DNA from 4 places in the Kitasatospora sp. NPDC048286 genome. Region 2 is predicted to be linked to each of the others. Evidence: riboswitches for the same ligand, from Rfam matches in the RefSeq annotation. Region 2 holds a riboswitch; each other region holds the start of a gene.
The links. A riboswitch is a leader RNA that binds a small molecule or an ion and turns the genes downstream of it on or off. The one in region 2 is predicted to bind cobalamin.
Positions count from the first base shown of each region.

Region 1: linked by a shared signal. The riboswitch ahead of ACGF13_RS20505 (prenyltransferase/squalene oxidase repeat-containing protein) and the one ahead of ACGF13_RS38120 (ABC transporter substrate-binding protein) in region 2 are both predicted to bind cobalamin.
Region 3: linked by a shared signal. The riboswitch ahead of ACGF13_RS20460 (CoA-acylating methylmalonate-semialdehyde dehydrogenase) and the one ahead of ACGF13_RS38120 (ABC transporter substrate-binding protein) in region 2 are both predicted to bind cobalamin.
Region 4: linked by a shared signal. The riboswitch ahead of ACGF13_RS13575 (FecCD family ABC transporter permease) and the one ahead of ACGF13_RS38120 (ABC transporter substrate-binding protein) in region 2 are both predicted to bind cobalamin.

Region 1 covers NZ_JBICZE010000008.1:80,498-84,878, forward strand. Annotated here, with positions in the region: gene ACGF13_RS20500 (hypothetical protein) at 57-1,418, opposite strand; cobalamin riboswitch at 1,615-1,691, opposite strand; cobalamin riboswitch at 1,782-1,912, shown strand; gene ACGF13_RS20505 (prenyltransferase/squalene oxidase repeat-containing protein) at 2,080-4,381, shown strand, end outside.
Region 2 covers NZ_JBICZE010000025.1:52,661-57,041, reverse strand. Annotated here, with positions in the region: gene ACGF13_RS38125 (FecCD family ABC transporter permease) at 1-530, opposite strand, end outside; gene ACGF13_RS38120 (ABC transporter substrate-binding protein) at 527-1,471, opposite strand; cobalamin riboswitch at 1,611-1,816, opposite strand; gene ACGF13_RS38115 (alpha/beta hydrolase) at 1,938-3,425, opposite strand; gene ACGF13_RS38110 (hypothetical protein) at 3,778-4,381, shown strand, end outside.
Region 3 covers NZ_JBICZE010000008.1:71,077-75,457, reverse strand. Annotated here, with positions in the region: gene ACGF13_RS20465 (acyl-CoA dehydrogenase family protein) at 1-844, opposite strand, end outside; gene ACGF13_RS20460 (CoA-acylating methylmalonate-semialdehyde dehydrogenase) at 853-2,352, opposite strand; cobalamin riboswitch at 2,564-2,755, opposite strand; gene ACGF13_RS20455 (hypothetical protein) at 3,106-3,606, shown strand; gene ACGF13_RS20450 (peptidase) at 3,611-4,381, shown strand, end outside.
Region 4 covers NZ_JBICZE010000005.1:223,086-227,466, forward strand. Annotated here, with positions in the region: gene ACGF13_RS13560 (CGNR zinc finger domain-containing protein) at 1-82, shown strand, start outside; gene sodX (nickel-type superoxide dismutase maturation protease) at 159-521, opposite strand; gene sodN (superoxide dismutase, Ni) at 790-1,185, shown strand; cobalamin riboswitch at 1,274-1,423, shown strand; gene ACGF13_RS13575 (FecCD family ABC transporter permease) at 1,514-2,593, shown strand; gene ACGF13_RS13580 (ABC transporter ATP-binding protein) at 2,599-3,408, shown strand; gene ACGF13_RS13585 (ABC transporter substrate-binding protein) at 3,436-4,381, shown strand, end outside.

The sequences.
Region 1 (4,381 bases), on a different contig from region 2:
TCTGCCCCGCCGGAGGGGAGGCGACCCGTGGTCGGCTCCCCTCCGGCGCCGTGCGGTCAGCTGCCGTAGCGCAGCGAGACGGTGTCGCCGAGGTGGACCGTGGTGGCCCGGGTGGCGCCGGTCACGGCGCCGCCGTCCAGGCTGACCTGCCAGGTGAACGAGCCGCTGTTGGCCGTGCCGTTGAGCGCGGTGACGGTGCCGCCGCCGGTGGACGGCGTGACGGAGGTGACGCAGCCGCCCGGGGTGGCGCTGCCTGCCGCGTCGAGGACGTCACCGAGGGTCGCGGTGGTGCCGGTCGGGGTGAGGGTGACGGCGCAGACCTTGGGCGTGCCGGTGCCGTCGTCGACGACCAGGGCGAGCCTGGCGGCGGTGCCGGCGGTGAAGCCGGTGGTGGCGGCCCAGGTGGGTTCGCCCGCGGTGGTCGGGGCCGGCGGCGTGGCGGTGAACCCGGCCCCGGCGACGGCGCGCAGCCCGTCCACGGAGGCGTAGGGGGACGGGGTGGTGTCGGTGGGCAGGTACTTGAAGCCGCCGCCGGGCTTGAACTGCTGGGCGATGAGGAAGTCGACCGGGGTCTTGCCGGTGCCGCTGGTGAAGTCGGCGCCCTGGGGGTTGATGCCGCAGGCGTTGAGGCCGGACACGGCCCAGCCGTTGGAGTCGGTGTTCACGCCGAACATGGCGTTGAACGCCCCGGACGAGGCGAGCTTGCCCTTGAGGAAGTTCTTGGCGGCGACGATCGCGGGATCGGTGTTGGGCACGCCGCCGGCGCACAGCGAGGCCATGGCCGCGCCGGTCATGTCGATGTCGCTGCCCTGGGCGAGCGCGGTCGGGTCGCCCGCGGCCTTGCTGTAGTTCCAGCCGCCGTCGTTGTGCTGGTTGGCGCGCACGGCGGTGACGGAGGCGTTCAGCAGGGCCTGCGGGGCGCGCTGGGCGCCGGCCTGGGTCTTCGCCCCGGCCAGGGCGAGCAGGCCGAAGACGGTGCCGTTGAAGTTGGCGGACGGGCCGTAGTAGCCGGGCTCGGCACTCTGCCAGTAGGCGACCGCGTCGGCGATCAGGTTGCGGCCGGGGCCGACCCGGGCCGGGTCGATGCCGGCCGCGTAGGAGTTGAGGATGCCGCGCTCGTAGTCGGTGACCACCGGCGAGCCGCCGGGCCAGCCGGCGGCGGCGAGCTGGTTGCGGTACACCAGGCGGGCGTTCTTGGTGGTGTCACCGCCGGGGGTGACGTCCGCCGCGGCGGTGCCGGCGGCCGCCAGCGCGCTGAAGGCCCACTCGTTGGAGAGCCCGCCGGTGGCGTAGCTGCCGTCGGCGGCCTGGAGGGACTTCAGGTAGGTGACGCCGGTGCTCTTGGAGGTGGCTATCTGGGTCGGGGTGGCCGTCGCGTGGGCGGGGACGGCGGTCAGCAGCAGGGCTCCGGCCGTCAGGGCGACGGTGGCCGCGGAGGCGGCACGGGCCGGGGTGGTCCGCTTCGGGGTGGGGAGGGGCACGGGTCAGGCTCCTTGGGGTGGCGGGCGCCGACCCTGCCCCGGAGGCCCGGCGTCCGTTCGGGAGCGCGCGACTGCCGGAGCGGTCGCCGCCCGGATCGCGTGGGCCGGCATTCGCCGTGGTGCGCGGCCGGGCGGGCATTCGGGCTCGGGACGGCTCGACCGCCACCCCACACCGCTGCGCGTCAGCCCCGGAGTCGCACCGGGTTCCCCCACTCGGCCACCGCGGACGCTACCGCACGGCGGACCGGCCGACGAGGTGGTGTGACCTACCTGACGACCCGTTGACTCGCCGTCGGACGCCGTGGTCTGATGAATCGGTTTTTCGCCCTCGGCATTCAGGGGAAGCCGGTCCAACTCCGGCGCTGACCCGCAACCGTAGACCCACCACCGGTGGGTGAGCCGGAATGCCTGGACCGGGGGTCTGTTCACACAGCACTTGCGTCGTCGCGGACTACGACGCAGCTCTTGACGGCCCCGTGTTCACGTCCACGGGCGGCCGTAGGCTGCGCCGTGGTCTCCCGCGTCGACCGACCGGGGAGTCGTCGTGAGGGTCAGCAGCAGTCGCGCACGTCACAGAAACCGGGACCTCGGGTCCCTGGTGGTCGCAGGCACCGTCGCGGCCGCCGCCTGCGGCACGGTCCTGCTCGGGCACCCGGGCACCGCCGCCGCCGACCCGGTCGAGCAGTGCACGGCGACGACCGGCGCGATCGTCGCCGTGGACTTCACACACTGGGGCGGCGGTGTCGTCCGGGGCTGCGACGCCCACCCCACGACCGGGATGAACCTGCTGCACAACGCGGGCTTCACCACCGCCGGGACCGAGCACGACGGGCCCGCCTTCATCTGCCGGCTCGGCACCGGAACCTTCAACGGCGGCGTCCAGTACCCGACACCCGCCGAGGAACCCTGCGTCAACACCCCGCAGGCCACCGCCTACTGGTCGTACTGGATCGCCGAACCCGGCCAACAGGCCTGGTCCTACAGCCGGTTCGGCGCCGGGACGCAGCAGCCCAAGCCCGGCGAGGTCGAGGCCTGGGTGTACGGCGGCACCGACATCGGCGGCACCAGCGGGGCGCCGAGCTTCACCCCGGACTCCCTGCGGGCCAAGAACGGCGGCCCCTCGCCCTCCACCTCGCCCTCGGCGACCCCGACCCCGACCGCCACCCCGACCGGGCCCTCCGCCACCGGCGACCCGGCGGCCGCCGCCGCGTGGCTGGCCGGTCAGCTCGTCGGCGGCGACCACACGGAGAACTGGGCCACCCCCGGACCGGACTACCCCCGGACCGCCCTCACCGCCGTCGCACTCGCCGCCTCCGGCAGCCAGGACCCGGCCCTGCGCAAGGTGCTCGCCTTCCTCACCGCCCGCACCGACGCGTTCCTGTACCCCGACGGCCCGACCGCCCAGCCCGACACCAGGGCCGCCGCGCTGCTGGCCCTCGTGGCCGAGAGCACCGGCGGCGACCCCCGCTCCTTCGGCGGCCGGGACCTGATCGCCGCGCTCACCGACCACGTCTGCACCGCGGCCGGCGAGAACGGCAGGTGCACCGCCGCCGGCGACTTCCTCGGCGCGGCCTCGCCCTGGGTCCAGTCCCTCGGCGTCATCGCCCTCCAGCGCGCCGGCGTCACGCCGCCCGCCGCGGCACAGGCCCGCTTCACCGCCCTCCAGTGCGCCGACGGCGGAATCGCCGGATCGATGATCGTCGCCGGTGAGCACTGCGAATCCGACCCGCTCACCACCGCCATGGCCGTCCTCGCCCTGCGCACGGCCCCCGGGTACGAAGCGGCCGCGCGGAAGGCCGCCGACCAGCTCGCGGCGAGCCAGCAGCCCGACGGCTCCCTCCTCCCGTACGCCGGCGCCCCCGGCGACACCCTCAGCACCGCGAGCGCCGCCCAGGCGTTCAAGGCCACCGGCCAGGGCGCCCACCGGGCCACCGCTACCGCCTGGCTCGCCGCCCTTCAGAACAAGGACGGCGGCTTCGGCCCCGACGCCTCCACCACCGACCCCGACGCCGCCGCCACCGAGCAGGCGATCCTGGCCCTGACCGGCACCGACCTCACCAGCGTCCGGCACAACCCCGACGGCGCCGGCACGACGCCGACCCCGCCCGCCGGACGGAAGCCCGACGCCGCCAGGGGCAGCGCCTACCTCACCGATCCGGCCCGGCTGATCGACGGCCACTACTACGAGGGCTTCCCGGCCTTCGCCGACTTCGGCCTCACCATCGACGGCGCCTACGCCCTCGCCGCCACCGGCACCGACGACGCCGCGCTGCGCGGGATCGTCGACTTCCTGGACCAGCAGGGCAAGGACGCGAGCGAGCGCACCGTCAACACCTGGACGGGCATCGGCACCGAGTACGCCGGCGGCGGCTCGATCGGCAAGGAGGCGCTGCTCGCCGAGGTGGTCGGACGCGACCCGCGCGCCTTCGGCGGCCACGACCTGATCGCCGCCCTCGCCGCCCTGGTGTGCACGAAGGCCGATCCGAGCACCGGCTGCGACGCCCCGGGCAACTACGGCTACGCGACGTCGGTGTTCTCCCAGGCCCTCGGGATCATGGCCCAGCTCCGGGCGGGGGACGCCGCCAGCGCCGCCCCCGCCATCGCCTACCTGAAGGGCCTCCAGCACCAGGACGGCTCCTGGCCGAGCCTGATCCCCGCCACCGGCGACTCCGACGTGGACAGCACGGCGATGGCCGTCATGGCCCTCGCCCTCGTCCCCGGCGACGACGCCGCAGCCCGGGCCGTCGACCAGGGGCTCGGCTGGCTCGCCGCCCAGCAGCTGCCCGACGGCGGCTTCCCCGGTGCGGCCGGCCACTCGACCAACTCGGCGGCCCTCGCCGTCCAGGGCATGACGCTGCGCAAGGCCGCCTACGAGGGCCAGATCGCCAAGGCGCTCGATT
Region 2 (4,381 bases):
ACCGCGATGCCGGCGAGCACGGTCCGGGCGGTCGGTAGCGACCGGGTGCGCGCGCCGGCCAGTGCCAGGACGACGACGGCGGCGAGCAGGGCACCGGCGAAGGCCGCCGTCGCCACCGCACCGGTGCCCACGACGCCGGACACGCCGGCGCCGAGGACGATCACGGTGACCGCGCCGGCGGCGGCTCCGTCCGAGATCCCGAGCAGGAAGGGATCGGCCAGGTCGTTCCCGGTCAGCGTCTGCAACACCGCACCGCAGACCGCGAGGCCGGCGCCGGTGGCAGCCGCTCCCAGAACCCGGGGGAGCCGCAGTTGCCAGACGATCTGATCGTCCAGCAGCGTGACGTTCGGGTCGCCCAGCCCGAGACGGCGCACCACGACGTCGATCACGGTGTGGACCGGCTCGTGTTGCGAGCCCACGGCCAGGCCGAGGAGCACGGTGGTCAGCAGCAGGGCCACACCGATGGCCAGCGCCGCCGTCGCGCGGCCCGGACCGGAGGACCGCACGACGGGGTGGGGCGCGGTGGTCATGAACCCGGGTGCAGCCGGCCCAGCCCCGCGGACACCCGGGCGGCACCGTCGGCGAGCAGCACGCCGGGAGTCGACTCCGAGAACGGCACCACCACGAAGGCCTTGCGCTGCACGGCGCCGAGCTTGCTCAGCACCGGGTCGTTCTCCAAGTAGTCGATCTTGGACTGGGCGGTGTCCCAGCCTGCGTCCGCGAGCACGATGGCGTCCGGGTCCGCCGCGACGACCTTCTCCCAGCTCACGTTCTGCCAGCCACCGGGCAGGTCCCCGAAGACGTTGCGGGCGCCCACGGCATCGAGTACGAGTTGAGGTCCGCCGTGGCCGGCACCGACGAACGGCGTCTTGGTGTCCGAGTCGTACCACAGGACCTTCAGGCCCTTGCCCGCGGCCGTCGCGGTGAACCGGGCAAGCTGCTGCTCCTGCTGCTGCTGGATCGCGACGGCCCGCTCCGGGACACCGAAGACCTTGGCGACGTCGTTCAGTTCGCCCCACATCGCCTGCCAGGTCGTCGGCGGTACCTTGCTCTTGTCCGAGCAGCCGAACGGGGACACGTACGACGGGATGCCCTGGTTGCGCAGTTCCTCCCGGCTGCCCGCGACCTTGTCGGTGAACGCGCTGGCGTAGGAGGCGTACAGGAAGTCGGGACGGGCCGCGAGGAGCTTCTCCTTCGTCGGGTACTCCTTGGAGAGCACCGGGACGGAGTCGTAGGCCGCCTTCCACTTCTCCGGGACGGAGTCGTCGAGGTAGGCGGTACCGGCCATGCGGGACTGCAGGCCGAGGGCCAGGGCCACCTCGGTGGCACCCTGGTTGAGGGTCACCAGCCGCTCGGGCGGCGCGCCGACCGTCACGGTGGTCCCGCAGTTGTCCACGCCGACCGGCGCGGCACTCCCGGCCGTCCCGCCGGACGCGACGGGAGCCGGGGCGCCCGCGCAGGCGCCGAGCATGCCGGTGAACAGGACGGCCGCGACCGCCCGGCCGACACGTATCGGCCCTCTGGGACGTGCGGAATGTACGGAATGTGCGGAACGTATGGATCGAAACGGGTACGGCAGACCGCTGGGCACGTGTTCTCCAAAACCCTCGTGGAACATGTCGCGCCGTGGCCGGTCTCCTGGCTTCCGCATCGACGCGCCGCGGCCGACCTTCCCAAGCGGCTCTTCCAGCCCGCCCAGTGGCCCTGACCGGCGGCAGAGCCGGTCAGCGAGGGCCGCGGAACTCCGCGGCAACAGTGGCGAGGGCCGCACCGGAATTCGACCGGTTTCCCGAACACCACGGCGCTGGCAACATATCAGGGCTCGCGATCCCGCCGGCGAGCGGCCGGGCACCGCAGGGCGCGGACGGGGGAGCCGCGACGACCTGCGGATTCCCGCCGACGCAGCGCGGGCGGGGCCGCGCCGCGGTGGCGGTGGTTCATCGGGCGGTCGGCGCCTGGCAGGTGAGGTCGCCCCCCGGGAGCTTGCCCGTGGTCAGGTAGCGCGTGGCGGACTCGTCCGCGCAGGACCCCCTGCCGTAGACGCCGTGCCCCTCTCCTCCCAGGACGGTGATCATCCGGGAGCCGCGCAGGGACCGGTGCATGCCCTGGGCGGCGGTCAGGGGCGTCTGGGAGTCCCACTCGTTCTGCAGGATCAGCGCTTGGACGTCGTTGTCCACCGTGGTCGGGGCTTCGGCGCCGGGCTTCCAGAAGGCGCACGGCTTGATGCCGTACGCGAAGTCCCCGTACAGCGGGTACCGGGCCCTGCCGCGCACGGTGTCGCGCCGGTACTGCCCGGGGTCACGCGGCCACGATGCGGCGGTGTCGCCGCACATGACCGCCCAGAGGCCCGCGAGCTCGTTCTCCGGGGGGAGTTCGGGGGCGGGCGCCGGCGCGGCGGGCTTGTCGTCCTCGGCGGCCTTCTTCAGTTCGGCGATCCAGTCGGCGGCCTTCCGCTCCGTGAAGAAGATGTCGCGCACGGCGCGGATGTCGTCGCCGGTGAGGGGGCCGTCGCCGGTGTCGACGGGCTTGCGATCCGCCCGGGCGACGATGTCCCAGAAGGTGTTGCGGACTTCGGCCGGGGTTCGGCCCAGGTGGTACGTGGTGTCCCGCCCCGCGGTCCACTCGCTCCACCGCGTGAAGGCGGGCTCGGTCGCCTGCGCCATCTGCTGGAAGGTGCCCCGCCCGTACTGGGTGGGGTCGACCGCGCTGTCCAGCACGAACCGGTCGGCCCGCTGGGGGAACATCTGCAGGTAGACGGCGCCGAGATAGGTGCCGTAAGAGCCCCCGTAGTAGGAGATCCTCTTCTCGCCCAGGACGGTGCGGATGAGGTCCATGTCGCGGGCGGTGTTGCGGGTGGTGATGTGACGCAGCTTGTCGCCTTCCGCGGCGGCGCACTTGTCGGCCACTGTTCGCGCCCACCGCACGTCCTTCGCGAAGGTCTCGGCGTGGTATGGGCGGTCGATGTTCAGCTCGTCGGGCGTCAGACCGCAGCTGACGGGGGAGCTCTGCCCGATGCCCCTCGGATCGAAGCCGACGAGGTCGTACCGGTCCTTCACCTCCTGGGGGATGACCGGCTCCATGGCGACCGGCAGACCCAGACCCGACGCGCCGGGACCGCCGGGGTTGAACAGCAGCACGCCGCGGCGTTGTTGCGCACTGCTCGCCTTCAACCGGTTCACCACGACGTCGAGCTTCTCGCCGTCGGGGTTGCCGTAGTCCAGTGGCACCTTGACGGTCGCGCACTGGAAAGCGGCCGGCGTGTGCTCGTCGCAGTGCCCCCAGCGGAGCGTCTGCTGGGTGTACGGCCGCATCGGGTCCTCGGCGACGGTGCCGGACGTGGCGGAGGCCGTCGCCGGTGTCAGCGTCGCGGCCAGAACCACCGCAGCTCCGACGGTCACGAGAGAGGATATGGGTGTGTTTCGCATCGTCATGCTGATCCTTCGAATGATCGGATGATGAGCTCTCCGCGTCTCCGCGTCTTCGCTGAGGCCGACGAGCCCGGGAACGGGAGTGGGGGCCGGTCAACGCCCGGCGAGGAATCGGTGGGCCGGGCAGGACACGATCATGGCTTTCGGGTGACGGTCACACATCACGCGAAGTAGGGAAGGGTTCCTCCCCCGATCGGGGGAGGAACCCGGCGTGCTGAGGCCCTCGCGCAGGTGAGATCGGCCGGGCGCCGTCCCGCATCGCCCGCCGTGCGTCACCGCCGCCCGTACCGGTGGCCGAAAGCGAACGGCAGGATGCCGGGCAGACGGGGGCTGTGGAATGTTCGTGGCCATGGACGATCAGTGGCCGTCGGGCCGGTTCGAGTTGCGGTTGATGGAGTACGAGGTCCGGAGGGAGCTGGTGGTCGGCGGAACGGCCGCGGGGCTGCCGGTGACGCTGTCGCCCGACCGGGGCGTCGACGAGCAGCAGCGCTGGTACGCGGACCGGTACTCCTCGCGGCAGGCGCGGATCCGGCACGCGGCGAGCGGGCTGTGCCTGACGGCGGAGAGCGATGCGACCGGGGCGCGGTTGCGGCTGGAGCCCGCCCGCCGGGAGGGCGAGGAGGGTTGGGGGCTGCAGCTGTGGACGGTGGAGCGGCGGATGTTCGGCGAGACACTGGACGGAAGCGTCGTCGACCGGTGCCGGCTGCTGCACCTCGGCTCCGGCTCGCAGGTGGGGGTCCGGGGCCGTGACCTGATCCTGACGGCGGTCCCGAAGGAGGAGCCGGCCACCGCCTGGGCTCCGCTCGTGGACGATCCGAAGCTCGCGGGCCAGGCCTGGGCGCCGCCGGCGATCGGCTGGGAGGACCCCGAGGAGGTGTTCCAGGCCCGGGCGGCGCGGGACACCCCGGTGTACCGGCAGGTCACCGGTTCGGACGGCTGGCGGATGGAGGCGC
Region 3 (4,381 bases), on a different contig from region 2:
GGAACTGCAGGGCCTGGGAGTGCAGGAGCCGGGCGCCGAACGCCTCGCGGTCCGCCAGGTAGCCGGTGGCGCGCTCCAGGGCGTCCTGCGCGCCGCCGAGCGAGCAGGCGGCGATGCCGAGTCGGCCCCCGTTCAGCCCGCTCATGGCGATCCGGAAGCCCTCGCCCTCCGCGCCGAGCAGGCGGTCGGCGGGCAGGCGCACCCCGTCGAGGAGCACCTGCCGGGTGGGCTGGGCGTTCCAGCCCATCTTCCGCTCGTTCGGCCCGAACGAGACGCCGGGGTCGTTCCGTCGGACGACGAAGGCGGACACCCCGTCGGCCCCCGGGCCGCCGGTGCGGGCCATCACCAGGTAGACCTCGGAGGCGCCGGCGCCGGAGATGAACTGCTTGACGCCGTCGAGCACCCAGGCGTCCCCGTCCCGGCGGGCCCGGGTGGTGAGCGCGGCGGCGTCCGAGCCGGCGCCCGGCTCGGTGAGGCAGTAGCTGGCGGGGGTCTCCATCGTGCAGAGACCAGCCAGCCACCGGGCGCGCTGGGCGTCGTCGCCGTAGCGGTCGATCATCCAGGCGACCATGTTGTGGATGGACAGGTAGGCGGCGATCGAGGGGCAGCCGGTCGCCAGCGCCTCGAAGACGAGCACGCCGTCGGCGCGGGTGAGCCCGGATCCGCCGGACTCCTCGCCGACGTAGACGCCGGCCAGGCCGACCTCCGCCGCCTTGCGCAGCACGTCCACCGGGAAGTGCTTGGCCTGGTCCCACTCGACGGCGTTCGGTGCGAGGTGCTCGCGGGCGAAGGCCCGGGTCGTCTCGACGATGGCGAGTTGATCGTCGGTCAGTTGCGTGTGCACGGCCCGCCTCAGCTCATCGTCGGCATGGTGAAGCTCGCGCCCTCCTTGACCCCGGAGGGCCAGCGCGAGGTGACGGTGCGGGTGCGGGTGTAGAAGCGGATCGAGTCCGGCCCGTGCTGGTTGAGGTCGCCGAAGGCGGAGCGCTTCCAGCCGCCGAAGGTGTGGTAGGCGATCGGGACCGGGATGGGCACGTTGACGCCGACCATGCCGGTGTTCACCCGGCGGGTGAAGTCACGGGCGGTGTCGCCGTCCCGGGTGTAGATGGCCACGCCGTTGCCGTACTGGTGCTCGCTGGGCAGCCGCAGCGCCTCCTCGTAGTCGGCGGCGCGGACGACGGTGAGCACCGGGCCGAAGATCTCCTCCTGGTAGATCCGCATGTCCGGGGTGACCCGGTCGAACAGGGAGGCGCCGAGGAAGTAGCCGTCCTCGTGGCCGGGGAGGCGGAAGTCCCTTCCGTCCACGACGAGTTCGGCGCCCTCCCGGACGCCGAGGTCCAGGTGGTCGCGGACGCGGCCCAGCGCGTCGCGGCCCACCAGCGGGCCGAAGTCCGCCGCCGGGTCGTCCGAGCGGCCGACCTTGAGCCCGGCGATCCGCTCGACCAGCTTCGCCACCAGGGCGTCCGCGGTCTCCTCGCCCACCGGTACGGCGACCGAGATCGCCATGCAGCGTTCCCCGGCCGAGCCGTAGCCGGCGCCGACCAGCGCGTCGGCGGCCTGGTCGAGGTCGGCGTCCGGCATCACGATCATGTGGTTCTTGGCGCCGCCGAAGCACTGCGCCCGCTTCCCGTGCGCAGCGGCGGTCGCGTACACGTACTGGGCGATCGGCGTGGAGCCGACGAAACCGAGCGCCTCGACCCGCGGGTCCCCCAGCAGGGTGTCCACGGCCTCCTTGCCGCCGTTGACCACGTTGAGCACGCCCGGCGGCAGCCCGGCCTCCAGGAACAGCTCGGCCAGTCGCAGCGGCACCGAGGGGTCGCGCTCGGAGGGCTTGAGGACGAAGGCGTTGCCGCAGGCCAGCGCGGGTGCGGCCTTCCAGAGCGGGATCATCGCGGGGAAGTTGAACGGCGTGATGCCGGCGACGACGCCGAGCGGCTGGCGCATCGAGTAGACGTCGATGCCGGTGCCGGCGTTGTCGCTGAACTCGCCCTTCAGCAGGTGCGGGATCCCGGCGGCGAACTCCACGACCTCCAGGCCGCGTTGGATGTCGCCGTGGGCGTCGGCCACGGTCTTGCCGTGCTCGGCGGACAGCAGCCGGGCCAGTTCCTCCTTCTCCTGCTCGACCAGTTGCAGGAAGCGCAGCAGCACCCGCGCCCGCCGCTGCGGGTTCCAGGCCGCCCACGCGGGCTGGGCCTGCGCGGCGTCGGCGATCACCGCCTCGACCTCGGCGCGGTCGGCCAGCGGCACCCGGGCCTGCACCCGGCCGGTGTTGGGGTCGTACACGTCGCCGAAGCGGCCGGACGTCCCGGCGACGCGCTTGCCGCCGACGAAGTGGGTCAGTTCACGGACCATCGGTTCCTACTCTCGACAGGGTCGGGGAGAGGAGGAATGGAGGCCGCCGCCGACGGGCGGGCGCACGGTGGTGCGGCCGCGCGACGTCACGGTGGCGGTGGCATGACGATCCGTCAGAGCGGTTGGGCCCCGGCAGTCGTCGGCACAGGACAGCCAGGAGCAGTGGAACGGGAGCAGCCCGGAGTCATGCGTGTCGTCTCCATCCTCGTGGAAAACACGGATCACCCGCGGCCGGTATCCTGACTCCCGGATCACCGCACGCCCTCAGGCCTTCCCGGCTGGCTGCCAGTGGCCGTCCCTCACGAGGACGAACTCCCCGGTCACAGTGGCGGGACCGTGCCGGACTCACACCGGCTTCCCTGACACCGCGGACCTGCCGTCGGCCATATAGTTGGACGTCCTAGTAAGTCCAGAGGGCGCCGTCTGCGCGTTGTGCCCGCCCTGAGGCCCGCTGACCTGTGCCACCGAGCGGGCCCGGCCGGCCGTGCGCTCCGGGCTTTGGTGGGGGGTGAGGGCGCGGCGGTCCCGGCGTGCCGAGCCGCGGCCGTCGAAGGAGACCGTACGGAACGGCCCGCACCGCACCCCGCGTGTCGCGGGCTGGGCTTCGATCCGGCTGAAACGGGGTCATTCGTGTGGCGGAGTGTGGCGCGCGTCGGCTTGCGTGAACAGGGCCGCGCCCGATTCCCTGACGCCACGTCTGCCAGTGTCCGTTGGCGGGCAGCTACTTCGGGAGCAATTGTGCTTGCACGAATCATGTCCATCGCGGCCGCAGCCGTGACTCTCGTCGCGGTCCAGCCGGGCCTCGCCGTCGCGGCGGCCGACCCCAGCACCACAGTCACGTTCGCCGTCACGTCCGGCGCGTTGACGCTGACGGTACCGGCCAGTGCCAACCTCGGCTCGGGAGCGCCCGGCACCGTCATCAGCGCGCCGATCGGGCCCTGTACCGTCACCGACGATCGCGCCCTCGCCTCGGCCTCCTGGACGGTGACCGCAGCGGAGACGGACTTCACAAACGGTGTGACGACGATCGCCGCCACCGACGCCACCTACACGGTCGGGACGGTGACGACGACCGGTACCATCACCGCCACTCCAACGAACGTGACGCTGAGCAACAGCGCGCAGACGGTGCTCACCGGGAGCGCCGGTGTCGGAGACAACACCGCGTCCTGGAACCCGACAATCTCCGTCAACGTGCCCCCCAGCGCCGTCGGCGGGATCTACACCGGAACGCTGACCCAGTCCGTTGCCTGATGGAATGAAGGGCGCGCGCCGGTGCGGGGTTCTGCTGCTGGCGCTGGCCCTCGTACAGGCGGCCGGGGTGATGCCGGCAGCGGGGCATGCGGCACCCGGGTTGTCCTCCCCCCGGGACCCGGCCGCGGGGAAGACCATCGGTATCAAGCTGCTCGACGCTCCGGAAAGCCGCCGTGCGGATCCCAGGGCGCACGCCTACATCGTCGACCACGTCGCGCCCGGCTCGACCATCGAGCGGCGGGTGGAGGTCACCAACGAGTCGTCCACGCCGATGCACGTCAACGTCTACGCCGCGGCGGCCACCATCGCGAAGGGTGAGTTCACCTTCGCGCCGGAGCGCACCCCCAACGAGCTGACCGGCTGGACGTCACTCGACACGGCGGACCTTGAGCTGGCGGCCTCCGAAACGGTGCGAGTACGCGCCACCATCCGGGTGCCCGGGGACGCCGCCGCCGGGGAGCGATACGGCGTCATCTGGGCACAGACGGACACCCCCACGGACCGCTCGCACAATGTGACGTTCCAGGGCCGGGTGGGCGTCCGCATGTACATCGACGTCGGTCCCGGTGGTGAGCCACCCTCGGACTTCGAGATCGAGCGGCTCCATCCGGCCCGAGCCCGCGACGGGCGGGGGGAGGTTCGCGCCCGGATCCACAACACGGGGGGCCGCGCCCTGGACATCGGCGGGGCACTCTCCGTCTTCGACGGGTCGGGCGGACTGCGCGCCGGACCGTTCCCGGCCAGGACGGGCACCACACTGGCTCCGGGTGACGCT
Region 4 (4,381 bases), on a different contig from region 2:
GGACCGCTGCGCGACCCGCGCCAACGTGGCCGCCTACCGGGCCCGCAAGCGCCAGGAGGCGGAGGCCGCGGCCCGGGCCTAGGCCCTCGCGAACTCAGGCCCTCGCGAACTCAGGGCCTGGGGAGTTCGGGGCCCCGGGAGTTCGGGGCCCCGGGGCCTCAGACCTCCTCCACCCAGGCGCCGAGCCGGCGGGCCAGGCCCGGCACCCGGGCCAGCCGCGGGGTGAGCAGCAGCCGCTCCAGCCGGCGCCCCGGCGCCAGCCAGGCCGGGCTCGGGCTCAGCCGCAGCAGCACCCGGCCGAGCACCAGCTCGTCCGGGACGGCGCCGTAGCTGCGGCTGTCGCTGTCCACCGGGCGGTTGTCGGACAGCAGCCACCAGCCCTTGGGCCGGCGCTCGGCGGCCCGCTTCACCACCAGCAGGTCCTGCTGGAACGGGTGCCGGAAGACCACCACCGCGCCCGGCCGGATCGGCGCGCCGTACCGGACCAGCAGCCGGTCGCCCTCGCGCAGGGTCGGGACCATCGACGGCCCCGCCACGTCGACCAGCCCGAACGGCAGCACTCCGCCCCGGTCCCCGGCTCCGACGTCCTCCGGTCGCGTGCTCCGCGCCACGACTCCTCCTCCCGCTCCGCCCGTCCCCCAGTCTGCCGTACGGGCCGTCAGCGCTCCGATGTCCGGAATACCCCGGTTCCGGGTCCGTCTTTCGCCCTAGGCCCGCCGCCCGATCGCGAAACCGGGAGGGCGGAAGGGTAATCTCGGGCGCGGGAAGACGATCTAAGGAAGGACTCCCATGTTCTCTCGTCTGTTTGCACCGCGCGCCACCGCCCACGCCCACTGCGACCTGCCCTGCGGCGTGTACGACCCCGCGCAGGCCAAGCTCGAGGCCGAGTCCGTCAAGGCCACCCAGGAGAAGTACCAGGCCAACGAGGACCCGCACTTCCGCGCCCGCGCCATCATCATCAAGGAGCAGCGCGCCGAGGCCGTCAAGCACCACATCTCGGTGCTGTGGAGCGACTACTTCAAGGCCCCGCACTTCGAGAAGTACCCGCAGCTGCACCAGCTGATCAACGACACCCTGAAGGCCGCCTCGGCCGCCAAGGCGTCCACCGACCCGGCCACCGGCCAGGCCCTGCTGGACCTGATCGCCGAGGTCGACAAGATCTTCTGGGAGACCAAGCAGGCCTGAGCCTGACGCGTCGCCACCCGACCGCCCCCGTCCGGACCACCGGACGGGGGCGGTCGTGCGTTCACGCCCGATCCCCGGCCGGTAAGGGTTGCCTGCCCTGAGTGGCTGTTATGCTGCCAGGGCGTCCGAGGGGGAAGTCCGGTGTGAATCCGGCGCTGACCCGCAACGGTGAGCACGGCCCGTACCAGCCCGTACGGCCGCGCCAGCCCGATCGCCCTCGGCCGCCGAACTCCCGACAACTCGCCGTGGACTGCGAGGGGAACGGCGCCCCGGCACGCCCCGGCCCGCGCCCGCCCCGGCGCACCCCGGCCCGAGGCAAGGCGCACCCGTGAACCGCGCACCCGCAGACCGGGCAGTCGGCCCGCCCACTCGTCGCATACCCGTCGTCCCGCTCGCCGCCGGCCTCGGCGCCGCCCTCCTGCTCTCGCTGGTCTGCGGGGTCGCCCTCGGCTCCTCCGGGCTCGGCCTGCCCCGGGTGCTGCGGCTGCTGGGCGCCGGGCTGACGGACGGTCGGCTGGAGGCGGACGAGGCGGCCGCGTACGCGATCGTCTGGGAGATCCGGCTGCCGCGCACCGTGCTGGCCGCCGTGGTCGGCGCCGGACTGGCCGCCTGCGGCGTCGCCGTCCAGGCCCTGGTGCGCAACGCGCTGGCCGACCCCTTCGTCCTCGGCATCTCCTCCGGCGCGGCCGTCGGCGCCAACGCCGTCCTGCTGTTCGGCGCCTTCGCCTCGCTCGGCGTGTGGGCGATCTCCGCCTCCGCCTTCGGCTCCGCCCTGGCCGCCATGACGCTGGTCTACCTCGCCGCCCGCACCGCGTTCGGGCTCACCCCGCTGCGCCTGGTGCTCACCGGCACCGCCCTGTCCTACGGGTTCTCCGCCGCCACCACCCTGATGGTCTTCGCCGCCGACCGCGGCGAGGCCGCCCGGGACGCCATGATGTGGCTGCTCGGCAGCCTCGGCGGCGCCACCTGGGGCTCGGTGCCGATCGCCGCCGTCACCGTCCTGGCCGGCCTCGCCTACCTGGCCTGCGCCGCCGGACGACTGGACGCGCTCGCGATGGGCGACGAGACCTCCGCCTCGCTCGGCGTGGACCCGGACCGGCTGCGCCGCGAGCTGTTCGTGGTGACCGCCGCCGTCACCGGCACCGTGGTCGCGGTCAGCGGGGCGATCGGCTTCGTCGGGCTGCTGATGCCGCACCTGGCCCGGATGCTGGTCGGCGCCGGGCACCGCCGGGTGCTGGTGATCGCCCCGCTCGCCGGGGCCCTGCTGCTGGTCTGGGTGGACATCGCCTCGCGCACCCTGCTGGCGCCCGCCGAACTGCCCGTCGGGGTGTTCACCGCGGTGCTCGGCGTGCCCGCCTTCCTGCTGATGATGCGGCGCCGCGGCCAGTCCTTCGGAGGCACCCGGTGACCGACGTGACCGAGGCGGCCGCCGTGGCCGCGCACGCCCAGGACCTCGCCGTCGACGCCGCCTCGGTGGAGCTGGCCGGCACCCGGCTGGTCCACGAGGTGAGCCTGGCGGCCGCCGCCGGACAGGTGGTCGGGCTCATCGGCCCGAACGGCAGCGGCAAGTCGACGCTGCTGCGCTGCGTCTACCGGGTGCTGAAGCCGGCCGGCGGCGCGGTCCGGCTGGCCGGCGACGACCTGCACGCCCTCACCGCCCGCGAGGCGGCCCGCCGGGTGGCCGCGCTGACCCAGGAGCACTCCGCCGAGTTCGACTTCACCGTCGCCGAGGTGGTCGCGATGGGCCGGCTGCCGCACCGCCGCGGCTTCGGCGCCCCCACCGACGGGGACGCCGAGCGCTGCGCCGAGGCGCTGCGCAAGGTCCGGGCCGGACACCTGGCCGAGCGCGGCTTCCTGAGCCTGTCCGGGGGCGAGAAGCAGCGGGTGCTGTTCGCCCGCGCCCTGGTCCAGGAGCCGCGCCTGCTGGTGCTGGACGAACCCACCAACCACCTCGACATCGCCCACCAGTTGGAGGTGCTGGCGCTCGCCCGCGAGGCCGGCCCGACGGTGCTCACCGCGCTGCACGACCTCAACCTGGCCGCGGGTCACTGCGACCTGCTGTACGTGCTGCGGGCCGGCCGGATCGTCGCCTCCGGCACGCCCGAGGAGGTGCTCCGACCCGCCCTGCTGGCCGAGGTGTTCGGCGTCCGGGCCACCCCGGTGCGGCACCCGGAGAGCGGCGCCCTCCAGCTGCTGTTCGACCGTCTCGACCGCCCCGCCTGATCCGCCCCCCTGCCCAGAGGAACCACCGTGCGCACCAAGGCCGTTGCCGCCACCGCCCTGCTCACCCTCGGACTCACCGCCTGCGGGGCCGAGATCGCCCCCAAGGAGACCGCCACCGCCTCCGCCCACTACCCGGTGACGGTGGACAACTGCGGCGAGAAGCTCACCTTCGACCGGAAGCCCGCCCGGGTGGTGACCAACGACGTCGGCATCACCGAACTGATGCTCTCCCTGGGCCTCGCCGACCGGATGGCCGGCTACGTGATGCCCGACGACAAGGGGAAGATCGACCAGGTCGCCTGGAAGGACGGCTACCAGCAGGCGAAGTGGCTCTCCAAGCAGATCATCACCAAGGAGATCGCCCTGGACGCCAAGGCCGACCTGGTCTTCGCCGGCTGGCACTACGGCTTCGACGAGGGCCGCGGCGTCACCCCGCAGACCCTCAAGGCGCTCGGCATCGACTCGTACGTGCTCAGCGAGTCCTGCCGCAGCGGCAAGGGCACCGAGCGCGGCGTGATGGACCCGCTGGAGGCGCTCTACACCGACCTGGCCAACCTCGGCGAGGTCTTCGACGTCAAGGACCGCGCCGACAAGCTGATCGCCGACTTCAAGGCGCGGATCGCCGCCGTCCCGCAGCCCGAGCGCCGCCCGTCCGTCTTCCTGTACGACAGCGGGCAGGACAAGCCGTACACCGCCGGGAAGTTCGCCGCCGCCAACGAGATCATCGCCAAGGCCGGCGGGACCAACGTCATGGGCGACCTCACCGACACCTGGCTCACGGCCGGCTGGGAGAGCGTGGTGGAGCGCGACCCCGAGGTGATCGTGATCAACAACTACGGCAGCACCGGCGCCGAGGAGAAGCGGAAGTTCCTCAAGTCCTTCCCGCCGCTGGCCGGCGTCGCCGCGATCCGCAACGACCAGATCTTCGTCATGGACTACGTCGACCTGGTGGAGAGCCCGCGCAACCCGGCCG